One region of the Bacillus sp. NEB1478 genome, then DNA from elsewhere that is predicted to be linked to it. Evidence: riboswitches for the same ligand, from Rfam matches in the RefSeq annotation. Region 1 holds a riboswitch; each other region holds the start of a gene.
The links. A riboswitch is a leader RNA that binds a small molecule or an ion and turns the genes downstream of it on or off. The one in region 1 is predicted to bind cyclic di-AMP.
Positions count from the first base shown of each region.

Region 2: linked by a shared signal. The riboswitch ahead of RGB74_RS15895 (potassium channel family protein) and the one ahead of RGB74_RS16800 (APC family permease) in region 1 are both predicted to bind cyclic di-AMP.
Region 3: linked by a shared signal. The riboswitch ahead of RGB74_RS05090 (dicarboxylate/amino acid:cation symporter) and the one ahead of RGB74_RS16800 (APC family permease) in region 1 are both predicted to bind cyclic di-AMP.

Region 1 covers NZ_CP134049.1:3,329,730-3,333,009, reverse strand. Annotated here, with positions in the region: gene RGB74_RS16815 (MarR family winged helix-turn-helix transcriptional regulator) at 1-393, shown strand, start outside; gene RGB74_RS16810 (spermidine/spermine N(1)-acetyltransferase) at 419-937, shown strand; partial or broken gene RGB74_RS16805 (stage V sporulation protein R) at 962-1,161, shown strand; cyclic di-AMP (ydaO/yuaA leader) riboswitch at 1,398-1,539, shown strand; gene RGB74_RS16800 (APC family permease) at 1,692-3,280, shown strand, end outside.
Region 2 covers NZ_CP134049.1:3,155,403-3,158,682, forward strand. Annotated here, with positions in the region: gene RGB74_RS15890 (TrkH family potassium uptake protein) at 1-846, opposite strand, end outside; gene RGB74_RS15895 (potassium channel family protein) at 882-1,541, opposite strand; cyclic di-AMP (ydaO/yuaA leader) riboswitch at 1,808-1,964, opposite strand; gene RGB74_RS15900 (undecaprenyl-diphosphate phosphatase) at 2,042-2,824, opposite strand; gene cls (cardiolipin synthase) at 2,932-3,280, opposite strand, start outside.
Region 3 covers NZ_CP134049.1:1,066,699-1,069,978, reverse strand. Annotated here, with positions in the region: gene RGB74_RS05090 (dicarboxylate/amino acid:cation symporter) at 135-1,373, opposite strand; cyclic di-AMP (ydaO/yuaA leader) riboswitch at 1,541-1,701, opposite strand; gene RGB74_RS05085 (hypothetical protein) at 1,880-2,074, shown strand; gene RGB74_RS05080 (GDSL-type esterase/lipase family protein) at 2,241-2,978, opposite strand; gene RGB74_RS05075 (hypothetical protein) at 3,059-3,217, opposite strand.

The sequences.
Region 1 (3,280 bases):
ATAGAATTTAAAGAATATGATCTTACAAAAGGGCAGTATTTGTACCTTGTGAGAATATGTGAAAATCCAGGAATCATTCAAGAAAAGTTAGCTGAGATGATAAAAGTAGATCGAACAACAGCAGCTCGTGCTATAAAAAAACTTGAAATTAATGGCTTTATTGAAAAGAAAGAGGATAAACATAACAAAAAAATTAAAAAACTCTTTCCAACAGAGAGAGGGAATAATGTTTTTCCTTTTATAAAAAGAGAACATGAATATTCCAATATCGTTGCATTAGAGGGATTTTCTGAAACAGAAGTAGAAACCATTTTTAATCTTCTTCAAAGAGTAAGAAAAAATATAGAAAAAGACTGGGAAGTTGTAAAAAAAGGAATCAAAAGAAATTATTGATTATATTAAGGAGCGACATATTTAAATGACTATTAATATTAAAAAGTGTACCTTTGAAGATTCACTCAAACTTCAAGAAATTAGTTATGAAACATTTAATGAGACATTTAAGCATCAGAATTCACCCGAAAATATGAATGCCTATTTAGAAAAGGCCTTTAGCTTAAAACAATTAGAAAAAGAATTATCCAATATTTCTTCTCAATTCTTTTTTGTTTATTTTAATAATGAAGTCGCTGGATATTTAAAGGTCAATATCGATGATGCTCAGTCTGAAGAAATGGGTGATGAAACACTTGAACTCGAGAGGATTTATATAAGGAATAAATTCCAAAAACATGGGCTTGGTAAATATCTGCTAAATAAAGCTATAGAAATTGCGATGGAAGGTAATAAAAAGAAAATCTGGCTAGGTGTATGGGAAAAAAATGAAAATGCCATTGCTTTTTACAAAAAACTTGAGTTTGTTCAAACTGGTGCCCACCCCTTTTATATGGGAGATGAAGAACAATTGGACTTTATAATGACCAAAACACTAATTTGACTTCTAAAAATGGCGGATAATTGTAATGACAGTGACTATATGAAAAATGGGGAGCTATACCTCAATCATAGCTATGAAGATATGTAACTCATTAAGTATCCGGAAAAAGTTTTGCCGCAGGTCATCATCTCTGGGGCCTTCCAGTACACATGGAAACAAAGATTGAACAGAAACCTGTTCCTTTCACGTTTGATGGGAAGAGGGTACATCAGAAGTACCTCTAAAATTAAACAAGTGTTTAAAAATATCAAAGAAAACACGCTGCTGGCGTGTTTTTTCTATTACTGTTTTTCACAGGGATAGCCAAAGCTTTAGATTCTTTTTTCTTATTTTTAAAAGAGCTGTTCTTGAGAAGTACGCATAGAGATTTATTTTGTAAATTTGATAAAAAAGTTTATTGTTTTCTAATTACATCTTTACAAGAAGATAAAGCAGGAGTATGATAATCAACAGTTTCGTATTTCTTAAATCGCTGAAACCTAAAGGTGCGGGGGAACCGTTAATGGATTTTTTCAAATCCGAGGGGTGAATCCTAAAGCAGGTAGGGCTACTCAAAGGCCCGAATCCGACAGCTAACCTCGTAAGCGTTTATGAGTGGGAAGGTGAAGCTTGTGAGACAAGAAAATTAATGTCCGCAGGTCTATTTCGTAATGACCTGTGGGCTTTTTTATGTGCAAAATTTAATGCTTGAAAAGTGATTTATCACACAAATTGGGTAATCTAATTATGACTAAAATGATGGTGGTGTACTTCTATGTTATCTTCTTTAAAGAGATTTTTAATCGGTCGACCCTTGAAGTCAACGGAACTTGGGGAACAGAAGCTTAATAAAACCAAGGCATTAGCGATCCTCTCATCAGACGCATTATCTTCTGTGGCCTATGGGCCAGAACAAATATTGATTGTTCTTATTACAGTAAGTGCAGCAGCATTCTGGTATTCAATTCCCATCGCAGTGGGTGTGCTGATTTTACTAACTGCTCTTATCTTGTCTTACCGACAAATCATATTTGCTTATCCTCATGGAGGCGGAGCTTATGTCGTTTCGAGGGAAAACCTGGGTGTGAATCCTGGATTGGTAGCTGGGGGATCACTTTTAGTGGACTACATATTAACTGTGGCGGTTAGTGTTTCAGCTGGTACAGATGCCATTACTTCAGCATTTCCAAGCTTGCATGAACATAATGTTTTGATTGCGATTGTTTTTGTTTTAATTATTACAACTCTGAATTTAAGGGGTTTAACAGAGTCTGCTTCCATTTTAGCTTATCCGGTTTATTTATTTGTTTTAGCTCTGTTTATCTTAATTGGTGTTGGTATTTACAATATTGCTACAGGACAAGTTTCACCTGAACTTCATACACCAATAGGTACGCCTGTTGCAGGTCTTAGTTTGTTTCTGCTTCTGAGGGCATTCGCTTCTGGTAGTTCGGCTTTAACTGGGGTTGAAGCAATCTCAAATGCGATTCCTAACTTTAAAGACCCAGCTCCTAATAATGCTTCAAAAACATTAATGGCAATGGGGGCATTGTTGGCAGTATTATTTTCGGGAATCGTCTATCTAGCTTACTATTATGGAATTACTCCAAGTGAAACGGAAACGGTTGTTTCCCAAATTGCTAATGATACATTTGGCAGAGGCTTTATGTATTTCTTCATTCAAGGAACAACAGCGTTGATATTAATCCTTGCAGCAAACACAGGCTACTCTGCTTTTCCATTACTTGCTGTTAACCTTGCTAAGGATGGGTTTATTCCTCGAATGTTTACGATTAGAGGTGACAGGCTTGGGTATTCCAATGGAATCCTCGCCTTGGGGATTGCTTCGATTATCTTGATTATCGTGTTTCAAGGACAGACAGAACATCTTATCCCACTTTATGCTGTTGGTGTATTCATTCCTTTTACTCTGTCACAAACAGGGATGATCGTTAAATGGGTTAGGGAAAAGCCAAAGGGATGGGTATCAAAACTTATTATCAATGCAACAGGTGCACTTATCAGTTTCATCGTTACCATTATGTTCTTTTTAACTAAGTTCGATCAAGTTTGGTCAGTTCTAGTATTTTTACCAATCATTATCCTCCTCTTTCATAGGATTAAAAAGCATTATGATTTAGTAGGAGAACAATTGAGAATAAGACTTATTGAAGGTTCAAAACCAATTGAGGGAAATGTTGTTATCGTTCCTGTTGCAGGCATAACTCATGTAGTAGAGAATTCAATTAATTATGCGACTTCCATTGCAGATCAGGTTATAGCTGTTTATGTAGCGTTTGAAAGAGAAAATGAGAAAATCTTTGAAGAAAAATGGGAAAAATGGCAACCCAATGTTCGTCTCGT
Region 2 (3,280 bases), 170 kb from region 1:
AATCGCTGTCATATCAATGGAGTTGAAGCCAGCAGTTCTTGGAGAGATTCCTTGAAAATAAGCGGCCCACAGTTTTTCCGCTCCTGAAAGTACACCTAATGTTTTCGGGTTATTAAACTCGAATAAATAAACGAGTAAAATAGCTAAAATGTTTATTGCAAATGTAGAGATAATCATCACTTTTGTATGAAGTGTTAACTCTTTCCACGTTTTACTCACCCATAAGTCAATCAATACAGTAAATCCAATTCCACCAGTAATGATAAGCCATGTAATAACAAGGTTAACCGTTGGATCACCTACATATCTCATCAATCCATCTGACCATAGCGCAAATCCGGCATTATTATACGCTGAAATCACGTGGAAAACGCTATAATATACACCTTTTGAAAAGCCCATATCCGGTACCCATCGTATAGAAAGAATAGTAATTGCTATGATTTGAATACTAATCGAAAAGAGAAATAAATTTCTTACAAGCCTAATAACCCCGCCTAAAGAGGGCTGATTAAGTGCTTCTTGCATTAGCATTCTTTGCTTAATCGATATTTTTTTTCCAAGCATAATTACGATAAGTGAAGCAAATGACATAACGCCTAGACCGCCGACTTGGATTAAGAAAAGAATGACGATCTCACCGAATAAAGTAAATGTCGTTCCTGGATCAACGGTCACTAGACCTGTAACGGTAGATGCAGACGTTGCAATAAAAAAAGCATCCACCCATGACAAAGTCTTCTCGTGAGCAATTGGCAGTTTTAACAAAACAGCTCCAACAATGATTAAAAACAAAAAAAGCAAAGCTAAAATCTGCGGCGGCTTTAAAGAAAATGGGTGGTACATAAATTGTCTTGATTTATTAACAAACAGTGCCAAATTTACACTCCCTCATCCTCAAAGCGGTTTAAATCCTCATTGCGCCCAATGACTACAAGAACATCTCCATAATTGAGTTCTACATCCGCAATAGGTGAAACAAGAATATCATCACCGCGTTTAATCGCTACAATATTACATCCGAAACGGGCACGAACATCTAAATCAGTTAATGTTTTATTTACTAATTTATCTGTTACACCTATCTCAACAATACTATGTTCTTGTGATAACTCGATAAAATCAATAATTTTTTCCGATGAGATAAGCTGTGCGACTCTTAGTGCCATATCTCGTTCCGGATGGATAATACGGTCTGCTCCTAGTTTTTCCAGTACTTTATGATGGTAGTCATTTTGAGCTTTAACCCATACTTTATTTACTCCAGCTTCTTTTAAAAGCAATGTTGTCAAAATACTTGACTGTATATCTTCACCAATTGAAACGATTACGTGATTAAAGTTGCGAATTCCTAAAGACTGCATGACCTTCTCATCTGTAGAATTAGCTTGTACTGCTTGTGTTGCAATTGTAGCGAATTCGTTTACTTTTTCCATATCCTTATCAATTGCAAGGACATCATATCCCATTTCAGCAAACTCTCTCGTAATACTACCGCCGAAGCGACCCAATCCTATTACTGCAAACTGCTTTTTTTTCATAATTGATTATTCTCCCCTTAAACTCATTTCGAAGTTTTGCTTTGTTGTTCCCTAGCCTAGCTGGTTAAGAGGGTCACAAAGAATTTATAAAGAAAACTTAGCTAAAATGCTAGACTGTTTCCGCCAGCTTTAGTTGCACTCATACTTTAAACTTAAACTTGTCACTACGTCGTAATTCATCCAAGTAGCCAGTTATCTTTATGGAAGTGAAAAAACAAAAAAAAGACCACACAAAAAAGCGGGTCTGGTTACTCACCATTTTAGACCTCTCCAGTGACATGACGCTTACGGGGTTAGCTGTCGGATTAGGGATTGGAGTATCCCTTTTTGCGTTGTGCAAAATTCACCCCAAAAAATTGGTTCCCCCGCTTTACAATGCTCTTCTTTATTAAGAATTAACTGTAAATTCAGCGATCTAAAGCCTGCTAAATTTTGAATTACATATACTGTAATCCTCCATATATTAATTGTCAATCCATTTTTATAGGTTCACAAATACTTTACATTTTCCCTGAAAATTGAAGAGTAAGAACGACGATTCCAACTAGCCAGACATAGATTGCAAAGCCTTTTAATGTTCCTGTTTGCAGCAGTTTAATCATCCATTTCACCGCAATGTAACCAAATAGCGCAGATGCTACAGTACCTAATGCCAGTACCTCAAAAGAAACAACTGGAGCTGAACCCGTGAAAAGGTCTTTTGATTGAAGAACGACCCCGCCTGCTATCGATGGGATCGATAATAAAAAGGAAAAGTAAGCTGCTGCTTTTTTATCAATTTTACAAAACAGCGCTGCCGCGATCGTTAACCCGGACCTCGACACAGCAGGAAGTATAGCTGCTCCTTGAAACGTACCGATTATAACGGCATCTCTTATTGTAATTTCCTCTACTCGTTTGTAGCCATTTCTTTTAAACGAATCAGCCCACCAAAGAAGCAAGCCTGTAGCTAAGAACTCCCACCCGACTGTTATGCCTGTCTTAGAAATCTCCTCAAAAAAATCTTTAAATAGCAGTCCGATTGCAGCAGTTGGAATCGTTCCTGCTATGAGCAGGATACCCGTACGTCCAAAGGGTTTTTTTAAAACCTGTAAAATTTCCTTTCCATAGACTGTCATAACAGCAAGAAGCGTTCCGATATGCAGCATGCTGTCCAGAAACAATCCCGCTTCGTCTAAGTCAAACAGCTTGCGACCTAGTAAAAGGTGACCTGTAGAACTAACAGGCAGGAACTCAGTCAATCCTTGAACGATTCCTAAAATAACAGCCTCTAACCAATCCATAAAAAAAGCCCCCTCAAGAATTGATTGTTTCGTACAACCTTATTCTCAAAGGGACTCTTCTATACCTTAGTTTTTTGATAAACCGCGAATCTCATCACTACATCTATTTAAAGTACGCCTGAAAAGAGACGGGCAAATGATTCTTTTGTTCGTTCATAAAGACCTCGCTTGTAAAATTCAACTGGGCGCAATTTTTTTGAATCTTCCATGTCACTTTCATATTGTTCCACTAAATCATTAACGGACTTTGTGTTTAATAAGAAAACATTGACCTCAAAATTCAAATGAAAACTTCTCATGTCCATATTTGCCGTTCCGATCGAAGCTGTATCTCCATCAACTATAATGACTTTTTGATGCAGAAACCCTTTTTGATACGAATAAATCTCGATCCCTGCACGAAGCAGTTCTGGAAAGTAAGAACGTGTCGCATATTGCGTTAAAAACCCATCGTTG
Region 3 (3,280 bases), 1.7 Mb from region 1:
AACATGAATTTTATCTTACCTTACATTTTTTTACTCAATTTCTTAAAAAAGCAGTTCTTAGTTTCTATTAAATTCGCCATTAATGTCATTACAAAAAGAAAAAGCTGCAGGGAATTTCACCCCGCAGCTTTCTTTTAAGCACTGACTTCAGAAGTTTTAGTTGAGACTGCATGTTTATCTTCGCCTTTATCAACGATGACTGCACAGGCTGCGTCTCCAGTAATATTAACTGCAGTTCTTAACATATCCAGCAAACGATCAACTCCAAGGATTAAGGCTATACCTTCTACAGGTAGACCAACAGAGTTAAGAACCATTGCAAGCATGATCAATCCTACACCAGGAACTCCAGCTGTACCAATACTTGCTAAAACAGCAGTCAGGATTACAGTAAGCAATGAACTGATACTCAAATCTACATTATAAACCTGGGCGATAAAAATCGTCGCAACCCCTTGCATGATGGCAGTTCCATCCATATTAATCGTTGCACCAAGAGGCTGAACAAATCCACTAACCGACTTACGTACGCCTAAATTTTCTTGAGCTGTTTTCATAGAAATCGGAAGTGTTGCGTTTGAACTCGAAGTACTGAATGCCACAGACATGGCAGGCGCAAATCCTTTAAAGAACCAAAGAGGATTTTTCTTAGCAAATAGGACAATCGAACCGCCATACGTGATAACAGAATGAAGAGCAAGTGCCGCAATTACGATAATCATATAAAGTCCCATTGCTTTTATAGCATTCATACCCTGGCTTCCGATAGCAGAAGCAATTAGCGCAAATGCGCCATATGGAGCAAATTTCATGACTACATTAACAAGGTACATCATAATCTCATTACCTTGTTCAATTAAGCTCATAACTCCTTTTGTCTTACTGCCTAGCATTGTTAATGCAAATCCTACAAAAACTGAAAACGCAATAATTTGGAGCATATTCCCTTCAGCCATCGCTTGAATAGGATTAGTAGGGATAATTCCTAATAAAGTATCTGTTACGGCAGGAGCTTTTTCAGCTGTGAATTTTGCTCCTTCTGTTTTGAAGTCACCAGCACCTGGTTTAAAAATAAGTGCTAACGCCATTGCGATGATAATAGCGATCGTTGTAGTAGCAAGGAAGTATCCAACTGTTTTCGCCCCAATACGTCCTAGCTTTTTAGGGTCACCAAGCCCGGCTGTTCCAAGAACGATTGAAAAAAACACAATAGGTACTACAAGCATTTTAATTAAGTTTAAGAATAATGTTCCAACCGGTTTTAATAAAAATTTATCCAATGTTGAGAATACATCGGGTGCTGCAATATTTAAAATTAGACCTGCAATAACCCCCAATGCCAGAGCAATCAAAATCTTCGTTGACAATTTCATGGACTCATCCCCTTTTTCGAATTTTTCTAACTATTATCCCTATAGTCATAGTACGGAGGATGCTCTTATACATGCTATAATCATGCCGGCAAATAAAAAACCACGAAAAAAAGAGACAAATTTTCCGTGGGAATATACCGCAATACACAGACTTAGCCCATGTATAAAGTCTCTCTCCAAAAACGCTTACGAGGTTAGCTGTCGGATTAGGAAATTGAGAGTTATCCCTTTTGTATATAACAAATTCATCCCAAGGCTAGATGCCAAAGTTGGTTCCCCCGTTTCTTCATGTTCAGAATAGAACAGAAGAATTCAGCGAATCATATTATTATGCTTTAATTCTATCAACATATATAAAAATTTGTCAAGATTTGTCGAATGCATAATTATGCCATTTTATACAATTAAGCCATTATGAATGTTTTTCCAAATTCTTTCTCTTACCCCATAAGCATGTAGAAAACAGCGAAATATGTAAAAGGTTTTATTTTCAGGGAGGTATAAATATGAAAATTGTATTTTATGAAAAAGGTGATTTAAGCATTATCGTTGGAGCTTCAAAATTAAAAGGTGAACTTACAATAGAACAAATAAAGAATGAAAGTGAAAAAAAAGCAAAAGAACTTGGGGAATTATTAGGCCGAGAAATTGGGTTCTTAATTGATATGAACGGTAAATTGGACGCTACATTTAAAAAATAACTCTGTTAACTAGTATTGTTAATTTTCCATAGGAAGTGACGCAACCTTCATTCCAAACAACAAAGCCGTTTAAAAGAGCTAATAAATAAAAAAAGCTGACTCACAAGACGTATATACAATGGTCTTAATAGAGTCAGCTATTTTTTTGGATAAGGTTTAGGTGAAATTACGGTTTCCATTGTTTATAAACCCAGTTCCCCATCCTTAAATAACCTCTTCTATTGGGATGGAGCGTGTCTGAAAAATACATTTCTTTCTCAATATTTTCATACAGCTCATAAGTTGATACGTATTTTGTTAATGTGCTTTCTTTGCTAACACTCAGTATTGTATCGTTCCATCCCCGGATGACATTAGGAGCATCTGGATCGTACTCTTCTCCAAAATATGGATTGTATAGACCCAGCACATAAATTTGAGCAAAAGAATTATTTTTTCTTACTGTCTTTAATGTTGTAGTGAGATTTTTTCTTAATTTTTCTTGACCAAGCAAAATCGGTTCTTTCGGAAGCTGTCTAAAATTCCAGCCTGCTGCACGCCTGAAATCATTTGTCCCAATAAATACAAAAACATAATCCGCTTGTTTTAATGCCTTAATAACAACACCGTTATTTAATTGATGCAGCAGCTGATCAGATCGCTGACCGCTTATACCAAAGTTATTTAAAATAACATTTCTTCCTGTTTGTTTTCGGATATTATTTCGAACCACTCCAATGTAACCTAACCTGGTTGGATCACCAACTCCATACGTTAACGAATCTCCTAGTGCGACAATTTTTATCGGCTGATTTCTTTCTTGTCCGCTTGTTTCATCAGTTTGTCCAAACACTTGGAAAACAATAAAGAGTATTACAGAGAGAGCTGCTCCGCCTAATAACCATTTTTTTGAAACCTTCCGCACGTTATGCCCTCAATTCTAGTTAATTGTTTTGTTTTATTACTTTTTACCATAACGAGGGAAAATATCAAGTGCTGAATGTGTTATTTCATATGATAATCCTCTGGTTCAAGATCAAAGTCTGACCATAAATTTTCTTTATCATAGTGATGTGTATCTTTTCTCGTTAAAGAATGTATGAGTAAAGCAACTCCTCCACATAATAGTCCTGCCGGTAACAAGGTAATTAAAAAACCAGTCAAATTAATCCCCTCCTATACCGAACTATATGAGAGAGGAAACATCTTTATGAAACGAGTTCAAAC